DNA from 3 places in the Lactobacillus sp. ESL0230 genome. Region 1 is predicted to be linked to each of the others. Evidence: predicted binding sites of a transcription regulator. Region 1 holds the regulator's gene; each other region holds the start of a gene.
The links. Region 1 encodes HrcA, which represses chaperone genes, less so after heat shock. Its sites were predicted from a motif close to TTAGCACTCNNNNNNNNNGAGTGCTAA; they were not measured.
Positions count from the first base shown of each region.

Region 2: groES (co-chaperone GroES) is a predicted target of HrcA. The motif match lies at 1,514-1,540, and genes of this name have one in related genera.
Region 3: F5ESL0230_RS02510 (ATP-dependent Clp protease ATP-binding subunit) is a predicted target of HrcA. The motif match lies at 1,962-1,988, and genes of this name have one in related genera.

Region 1 covers NZ_REHI01000006.1:652,595-655,884, forward strand. Annotated here, with positions in the region: gene dnaK (molecular chaperone DnaK) at 1-950, opposite strand, end outside; gene grpE (nucleotide exchange factor GrpE) at 970-1,548, opposite strand; gene hrcA (heat-inducible transcriptional repressor HrcA) at 1,561-2,610, opposite strand; gene ribF (riboflavin biosynthesis protein RibF) at 2,737-3,290, opposite strand, start outside.
Region 2 covers NZ_REHI01000007.1:15,972-19,261, forward strand. Annotated here, with positions in the region: gene groL (chaperonin GroEL) at 1-1,168, opposite strand, end outside; gene groES (co-chaperone GroES) at 1,185-1,469, opposite strand; gene F5ESL0230_RS06260 (redox-sensing transcriptional repressor Rex) at 1,655-2,287, opposite strand; gene F5ESL0230_RS06265 (ABC-F family ATP-binding cassette domain-containing protein) at 2,550-3,290, shown strand, end outside.
Region 3 covers NZ_REHI01000006.1:134,088-137,377, forward strand. Annotated here, with positions in the region: gene F5ESL0230_RS02510 (ATP-dependent Clp protease ATP-binding subunit) at 1-1,913, opposite strand, end outside; gene F5ESL0230_RS02515 (hypothetical protein) at 2,108-2,290, shown strand; gene F5ESL0230_RS02520 (phosphocarrier protein HPr) at 2,404-2,670, shown strand; gene ptsP (phosphoenolpyruvate--protein phosphotransferase) at 2,670-3,290, shown strand, end outside.

The sequences.
Region 1 (3,290 bases):
ATTCTAGTCGATCCACCATTTAAAATAACCTTATCAATATCATTAACAGTTAAGTCTGCATCTTTTAGTGCATTATCAAATGGAATCTTAGTTCGATCAACAAGATCAGCCGTTAATTCATCAAACTTCGCACGAGTCAAATCAGCTTCTAAGTGTAATGGACCGGCTTCACCAGCAGAAATAAATGGAAGTGAAATGTGAGTTGAAGATACACCAGATAGATCTTTCTTAGCTTTTTCAGCAGCATCTTTTAATCTCTGTAGTGCCATCTTATCAGTTGATAAGTCCACACCATTTTCATCTTTAAAGCCTTTAACAAGCCAGTCAATAATCTTATTATCAAAGTCATCACCACCAAGACGTGTATCACCATTAGTGGATAATACCTGAAAGACACCATCACCTAGTTGCAAAACAGAAACATCGAAAGTTCCACCACCAAGGTCATACACTAAAACTTTTTCATCTTCAGCATCTTTATCCAAACCATAAGCAAGTGATGAAGCGGTTGGTTCGTTAATAATCCGTTTTACTTCTAAACCAGCAATTTTACCAGCATCTTTAGTAGCTTGACGTTGAGCATCATTAAAGTAAGCTGGAACCGTAATAACTGCTTCAGTAACCTTCTCACCTAAATAGTCTTCTGAAAATTTCTTAATATATTGTAAAATCATTGCAGAAATTTCTTGTGGTGTATAGGCCTTATCCCCAATTTTGACTTTATAACCAGCCTCACCAATGTGACGCTTAATTGAAGAAATAGTATTAGGATTAGTAATTGCTTGCCGTTTAGCTACTTCACCAACTTGAATTTCACCATCCTTAAAGGCAACTACTGAAGGAGTAGTTCTGTTACCTTCTGGATTAGTAATAATTTTTGGTTCCTTACCTTCAAGAACTGCAACTGCAGAGTTAGTTGTTCCAAGATCAATACCGATAACTTTTGACATTAATAAAACTTCCTTTCAATTATTGTGCAACAACAACCATTGCTGGTCTTAATGTGCGATCCTTATATAAATAACCCTTTTGTAAAACCTGAACGATATAATTCTTCTGCTCATTATTTTCAGCAGCAACCGTTTGAACTGCCTGATGTAAGTTTGGATCAAATTCTACACCTTCAGCATCGATTTCACTAATTCCATGATCTTTCATCGCCTTAATTAAGGAGTCAAGAGTCATTTGAACACCCTTTTTAAGCTGCTTTGAAGCTTCATCATCTACTTCAATTGCTAAAGCTCTTTCTAAATTATCCATTGCCGGTAAAATGTCTTTAGCTAAAGACTGAGATTCATACTTAATCAATTGTGCACGTTCATTATTATAACGATTTTGCATATTTTGCATTTCTGCTTGACTACGTAAATATTTATCTTCTAAATCTTTATTTTGTTCCTGCACCCTAGTTAACTCTGATTTGATTTTATCTTTTTCAGATTCAGATGCTTGTTGATCATCTACTTGAGCTTCAAAATCTTTCGTTTCATCCGTTGCCGGTTGATTTTCTATAAAATCTTTTTCATTAGTCTGTTTTTCTTTACTCACAGTTAACCTCCTTTATTTAAATCTGCCATAATATTCCAGTAGCTTTTTAGCTAATTCATTTCTAAAATATTCTAGTAGGCCAATCACTTGCGAATACGGCATATTATTAGGACCAAGTAAAGCAATAATACCTTTACCATATGACCCTACACTGTACTCTGCAGTAAGAAGACTATAATCCTTCAATAAATCATTAGATAATTCCGAACCTAAACTAACTCTTATGGGTGAGTGACTATCACTTGAGTTCACTACATTAGTCATTAAATTCGAAACTAAATCTTCATGACCCAGTAATTCATAGAGCGATTTCAAACTTGAAGCATCGCTTAGTGAACTGTTATTTAAAAGATTTAGCTGCCCGTCAACATACATTTGCTCACTAGTAGCCTCTTTAACCACATCTTCAACCAATTCAATTAATTCAGTGATATGATGAAGACCAAATTTTTCACTTAAATCTTGACTCAATGAACTCGGGTTTATTTTGTTTAAAGTCTTACCTACCAATTCATTGTTTAGCATTCGCACAGCTTTTTCAACTTCATCGCCACCAATATTATAGGGTAAACGATAAACTTGACTGTGAACATTCCCATCACTGGTAACCAAAATAGCCATAACTTGCCTATTCACTAATGGAACAATTCGAAAACCAGTAATAGTTAAAGAATTACTCTCTGGTCCTTCAGCAAAAGCAGTATAATTAGTCAAATCAGATAAAATTTTGGCCGCCTCTTGAACAATTTCATTAACTTGATGAAATGGCTGGCTAAATTGTAGCATAATTCTATCATATACTGATGCTGGCAAACGTAATGGCTCAACTAAATTATCTAAATAGTACCGATAGCCATCAGTTGATGGTAAACGGCCACTAGATAAATGAGTTTTTTCAATTAAGCCCTTGTCTTCTAAAAGAGCCATTTCATTACGAATAGTTGCACTGGAAACTTTAATTGGCAGTTGGTTCATTACAGTTTTTGAACCGACAGGATCATGTGTCTGTGTAAAATTATTAATAATTGTTTTTAAAATTAATTCTTGACGTTCGGTCAACATAAATATCGCCCTCACTTTTAGCACTCTTATTTGCTTTGTGCTAACAATTATTATGATACTAGTATTTAGCAGAATGTCAAGCTGAGTGCTAATTATTTTAAAATAAATTTTTGCAACAATTTTAACTTATCTGTACTGCTCAAAATAGTCTGTAATCTTTAATTTATCCTGTTTCATTTGCTCTTTTAGTTGATTTAAATTAGCAAACTTTATTTCTCCGCGTGTATACTTATACCACTTAATTATTATCTTTTGGTCATAAGCCTCTTCACTAAAACCAAATAAGTTAGATTCAATATATATTTTTTGGGCACTGTTAATTGTTACATTATAGCCTACACTAGTCATTGATTCATACCACTTACCATTAATCATTGTCCTCGTAGCATAAACGCCAACTTTAGGAATCACCTTATTCTCATCCCAAACTAAATTAGCAGTTGGAAAGCCCAACTTGTGACCATTACGCAGTCCGTGCCCAATATAACCGGACATGACATAAGGTGTGCCAAGTAAGTCTTTAACTAAGTCCATTTTTCCATTTTTAATAGCTCTTTTAATCTCTGTTGAGCCAATTTTTTGGTCATTGTATGTTTGTTCCGGAACCGTAATAATCTCAAATCTGTTTTGCGCAAATTTAGGTAAATTCTGCATATTGGCAATATTTTTAGGTCCATAGG
Region 2 (3,290 bases), on a different contig from region 1:
GCTCTTTTAATTCAGTTTCAGTAGCAGCACCAACATGAATAACAGCTACACCACCAGTTAATTTAGCTAAACGTTCTTGCAACTTTTGTTTATCAAAGTCAGAAGTAGTCTCAGCGATTTGTTTTCTAATAGAATCTTCACGATCCTTAATAGCATCTTCTGAACCAGCACCATCAACAATAGTGGTTGAGTCCTTAGTAATTGTGATACGCCGTGCTTGGCCTAATTGATCAAGTGTAGTATCTTTTAATTCAAGACCAAGGTCTTCAGTAATCACTGTACCACCTGTTAAAGCCGCAATATCTTGCAATTGTTCTTTACGACGATCACCAAAGCCTGGTGCCTTAACAGCAACGACATTGAAAGTACCACGAATCTTATTCAAGACCAAAGTTGGTAAAGCTTCACCTGAAACATCATCAGCGATAATTAATAAAGACTTACCTTGTTGTACAATTTCTTGTAATAGTGGCAAAACATCTTGAATATTCGAAATCTTTTTGTCAGTAATTAAAATGTATGGGTTGTCTAAATCAGCTTCCATCTTATCATTGTCAGTAACCATGTATTGTGACAAGTAACCACGGTCAAATTGCATTCCTTCGACCACAGAAAGCTCAGTTTCAATACCACGTGAATCTTCAATGGTAATAACTCCGTCATTGCCTACTTTTTCCATTGCATCAGCAATCAAATCACCAACTTCTTTTGAAGCGGATGAAACAGCAGCAACTTGAGCAATTTGCTCTTTAGAAGAAACTGTATGACTAATTTTATGTAATTCATCAACAACAGCTTTCGTAGCCTTTTCAATTCCGCGACGAACACCAACTGGATTAGCACCAGCAGTAACATTCTTCATCCCTTCGCGAATAATAGCTTGCGTTAAAACAACAGCAGTTGTGGTTCCATCACCAGCAATATCATTAGTCTTTTGAGCAGCTTCAGCAACAAGCTTAGCACCCATATTTTCATAATGATCTTTTAATTCAATTGCTTTAGCAATGGTCACACCATCATTAGTAATATCAGGATTACCATAAGATTGTTCTAAAACAACGTTTCTTCCTTTAGGACCAATTGTTGCCTTAACTGTATCAGCTAATTTATCGACACCCTTTAATAGAGAACGTCTTGCATCTTCAGAAAATTTAATATCTTTTGCCATTTTTCTTACTCCTTAATTACTTAACAACTGCCAAAATATCTTTTTCATGAAGGACTAAGTATTTTTCACCTTCGTAATTAACGTCAGTGCCTGAGTACTTATCGTAGAGCACAATATCACCCTCTGCAACAGTCATTGGAATTTTACTACCATTTTCAGCATAGCTGCCTGCACCTACAGCAACAACTTCACCTTCAGTTGGCTTTTGTTTAGCATTAGAAGCAAGGACGATTCCGCCTACAGTTTTTTCTTCTTCTTCTTTAACTTTTACGATCACGCGATCACCTATTGGTTGTAACACGTTTGTCCCTCCTAAATTCAATTTAATATCTTTAATTTTAGTCATTAGCACTCAAATTAGCTAAGTGCTAACTTATAATTATGATAATAACCCCTTTTTGTTTAAAATGCAAGAAAAAATTAGCACTTTTTCAATTAAAGTGCTAATTTGTTTTAATCACTAAGTCTACCTAATATTTATGCGGGCTACTTCTTATCACTTTCTAAAAAATAAATTAATGTTTGCAATTCAGTAGCTAAATCAACATTTTGTATTCGTATTCCGCTCGGAGCTGAGAGTCTGATCGGCGTAAAGTTCATAATTCCTTTAATACCTGCTTCAACCATTTCATCTGCTGTTTTTTGAGCTGTATTAGACGGAACTGTTAAAATCGCAATTGTTATCTGTTGGTCACTCAGTTGCTTTTTAAGCTCACTCATATCATATACAGGAACGCCGCTTAAAATTTTGCCTGTTATTTTTTGATCTATATCAAAAGCACAAGAAATTCGAATATTATTACTTCGCTTAAAATTATAATTAAGCAAAGCATGTCCCAAATTACCAACTCCTACCAAAGCCACATTGGTTAAAGTATCTTGATTCAATATTTTTTTAAAAAAAGTCAGTAAGCTTTTTACATCATATCCATACCCACGCTTACCTAATGCACCAAAGTACGAAAAATCGCGCCTAATTGATGCACTATCAACTTGAACAGCTTCAGATAATTCAGTTGAGGAAACTTTCTCTTTGCCAGCTTCATTCAAGATGATTAAGTATCGATAATAAAGCGGCAGTCTTTTTGCTGTCGCCGTGGGAATTTTTATTTTTTCCATTTATTACAAAGCCTCCAACTTAATTATGCTAGCAAATTTCATTTGTGAATTACTCATCAATTATTTATTATTTTACCTATAAACTAGTGTTAGTTGCAAATATTTTTCACAATCTTTTAGATTTTAACACAACAAACACTACTTATCTAATTATTTTCAATGCCTCAAAAATCAACTATTAATTTATCTTGCTATATTTTGAAACAGACCATAGTCACTTTTAACTCGCTTCATATGCTAAAATAGTTTTTAGGTGAAAAATATGATAATTGCACAAGGACACGATTTAGAAAAACAATTTGGAGCTACTACACTATTTAAAAATGTCAATTTTTCAATCAATTCAAATGCAAGAATTGGCTTAGTGGGCTCAAATGGGGTAGGTAAAACTACTCTTTTAAAAATTATGACAGGTGAAGAAGAAGCTACACACGGTGAGTTTATTGTTAATAAAGCAATTGAAGTGGGCTACAGCGCTCAAGAAAAAGCTTTAAATGAAAATAAAACCATTTGGGACGAATTACTCGGTGTTTTCTCTTCTTTAATCGAAATGAATACACAAATGCAAGTAATGCAACAAAAAATAGCTGAACATCCTCAAGATAGTCAACTTTTAAAAAAATATGATCAATTACAATTTGATTTTGAGCAAAAAGGTGGCTACAGCTATCAAGCTGATATTAAAAGTATTTTACATGGCTTTAATTTCCCAGAAGAAACTTGGTCTAAAACTATCAGCAACCTATCTGGTGGAGAAAAGACCCGCTTAGCCTTAGTCAAACTACTTTTACATAAGCCCCCCCTACTTCTACTTGATGAGCCAACTAACTATTTAGATTTAAATACGTTAGATTGGCTAGAAGCATTCCTTAAAGGTTACAATGGAGCAATTTTAGTAGTTTCACATGATCAGTACTTCTTAGACCATTTGGCCAACCAAATCTTTGAATTACAATTTGGCCAATTAACAGCCTTCAAAGGTAATTACTCCGATTACGTAAAA
Region 3 (3,290 bases), 520 kb from region 1:
TCAAGCATTAAATTGACAATTTTAACTAAATCTTTAGTTGATAATTCGTTAAATTCAATTACATCGTCTAAGCGATTTAAAAATTCAGGTTTAAAGAATTCACTCATTGAATTACGGACAGAATCGGGTTTTTTGCCTGCGGTTTCAGCAGCAAAGCCTACACTGGCACGTTTAATTCCTTGACCTGCATTTGAAGTCATAATGATAATTGTATCCTTAAATGAAACTTGGCGTCCTTGTGAGTCAGTCAAGCGACCATCATCTAAAATTTGTAAGAATAAATTCATTACAGATGGATCAGCCTTCTCAATTTCATCTAGCAAGATCAAACTGTATGGATTACGCCGAACCTGTTCAGTTAATTGACCAGCTTCTTCATAGCCAACATAACCCGGTGCAGAACCAATTAATTTAGAAACTGAATAGGATTCCATAAATTCTGACATATCAAATCTAATCATGGCATTTTCTGAACCAAACATTTGCTTAGCTAATTGCTTTGCTAGCTCTGTTTTACCAACTCCAGTTGGCCCAACGAAAAGAAATGAGCCAATTGGACGACCCGATTTGTTAAAGCCAATTCGATTACGGCGAATAGCTCGCGCCAACTTATCAACAGCTTCATCTTGGCCAATAACATGTGACTTCAAATTTGTAGCCAAGTTTTGCAATTGATTTTCTTCTTGCTTTTGTAATTCGCCTACCGGGATACTTGTTTTTTCTTCTACAATTTTATCCATTATTTTATTTGTAATAATAGGTGACTTATCCGGATCAACGTTTTGATTTTTCATTTTATTATATTTTTCAATTTGATCACGGTAATAAGCGGCTTTTTCATAGTCTTCGTTTTTAAGCGATTCCTGTTTAAGTTGTTGTGCAGCTTCAATACGTTCTTTAATTTTGTCCTTGTCTACATAAGGGATTGTTAGATTCATACGCGAACCAGCTTCATCAAGTAGGTCAATTGCTTTATCTGGTAAAAAGCGATCTTGAATATAGCGTTCAGATAATTCAGCTGCAGCCTGAATAGCATCATCTGTATATTGTACATGATGATAATCTTCATAACGCTTTTTAATTCCTTGGAGAATGCGAATTGTTTCTTTAACGGAGGGTTCTTTTACATCAACTGGTTGAAATCTTCGAGCTAAGGCTGAATCTTTCTCAATTTCACGATATTCTTTGAGAGTAGTTGCTCCCACTAATTGTAAATCACCACGGGCGAGGGCCGGTTTAATAATATTACCAGCGTCCATTCCCCCTTCAGCGTTTCCTGCACCAACAATCTCATGAATTTCATCAATAAAAAGAATAATGTCATCTTGATTTTGTAATTCATTAATCAGTTGTTGCATACGTTGTTCAAATTGTCCACGAATTCCGGTCCCTTGAACTAAAGAAACCACATTTAATGAAACAATTCTTTTGTCTTGTAATTTAGCTGGGACAGATCCGTCAACAATTTGTTGAGCTAATCCTTCAACTACTGCAGTTTTACCTACACCAGCCTCTCCAATTAAGACAGGGTTATTCTTAGTTCTTCTATTTAGAATTTCAATTACACGAGCGATTTCTTGGTCACGACCAATCACTGGATCGATTTTGCCCTTTCGAGCTAAATCAGTTAAATCAGTTCCATACTGATCTAAAAGTGACCGCTTACCGCCATTATTGCCAACTGAAGTCCCACCATTATTATTCATTTGTGAATCATCGGCATTACCACCATTATTGAATGGATTATTAAAATCACCGAAAAAGCTATTATTGTTATTGCTCATATTAATATTTCCTTGTTGTTCAAGTTCTTGATAACATTGACCACATAAATTGATTTCGCGACTTTCACCATTTACCTGAGCAAAGAGGTGAATGGAAGCAGGTCGTTTATGACAGTTTTGACAAAGCAATTATATTACCGCCTTTCGCTTTGATTCATCTTTCCCTAAATTATATAATTAGCACTCTTAATAATCAAGTGCTAAACATAAAAGCTTGGTGGTTGGATGTAGGTACAATATGTTAAAATGTAGATAAGCAAAGTAGTCAAAAATTTGCTAAATTTATCTAGATTATTATTAATTTGAAAGAAACGGTGGTATATTTGGATTATCAAAAAATTCTTGAGCAGTTAGCTAGCGGTGAACTTGATTCATATCAAGTTCACCCAAAAGAAGCCTTTGCTTTCCAAGCTGCTTTAAGATCTTTTGGGAAAAGACAAAATATAACTGGTAAGGCACTCCGTGGAGGTCAAATAATTTACATGCAAAAGAAGACACAAGTTTAATGATGTAAACTGTTACATTAATGTTGTCTATTTTGCAAAAAAATGATAGTCTAAGTACACGAATAGGTATTTACTACCGGTTTTATTTTTTTGAATTCAAAGGAGATATTATAATGGAAAAACGCGATTTTCATGTTATTGCAGAAACAGGTATTCATGCTCGTCCTGCTACCTTGTTAGTACAAGCTGCTTCTAAGTTTGGTTCAGACATCAACTTGGAATACAATGGCAAATCAGTTAATTTGAAGTCAATCATGGGTGTTATGTCACTTGGTGTTGGCAAAAATGCTGATGTTTCAATTAGTGCTGATGGTGATGACGAAAAGGATGCTATTGAAGCTATTTCTGAAACAATGAAAAAAGAAGGCTTAGCTGAATAATGACCAAGACATTAAAAGGAATTGCTGCAAGTGATGGTATTGCTGTAGCACCAGCTTATCTCTTGGTAGAACCGGATCTTTCATTTTCAAAGGCTAATGTCAGCGATGTTGAAGGTGAACTAGCTCGCTATCACGAAGCAATTAAGGTTTCAACTGCTGAAGTTGAAAAGATTCGTGATAGTGCTAAAACAAGCTTGGGAGAAGAAGAAGCACAAGTTTTTGAAGCTCACTTGATGATTTTAAATGATCCTGAATTTACTGGTGCAATCGAAACCGAAATTAAGGAACAAAAAATTAATAGTGAAGCTGCACTTGATGAAACTGCTCAAAAATTTATTACAATTTTTGAAGGTATGACTGATAACGAATATATGCAGCAACGTGCTGCCGATGTTCGTGATGTTTCTAAGCGAATTATGGCTCACTTATTAGGAAAAGAATTACCTAATCCGGCAACGATTGACCATGAAGTGGTTGTCGTAGCTCATGATTTGACGCCAAGTGATACTGCTCAACTAAATAAAAACTTTGTTAAAGGTTTCGTTACTGATATTGGTGGGCGGACGGCGCACTCAGCAATTATGGCTCGTTCGCTTGAATTGCCAGCTGTTGTTGGTACT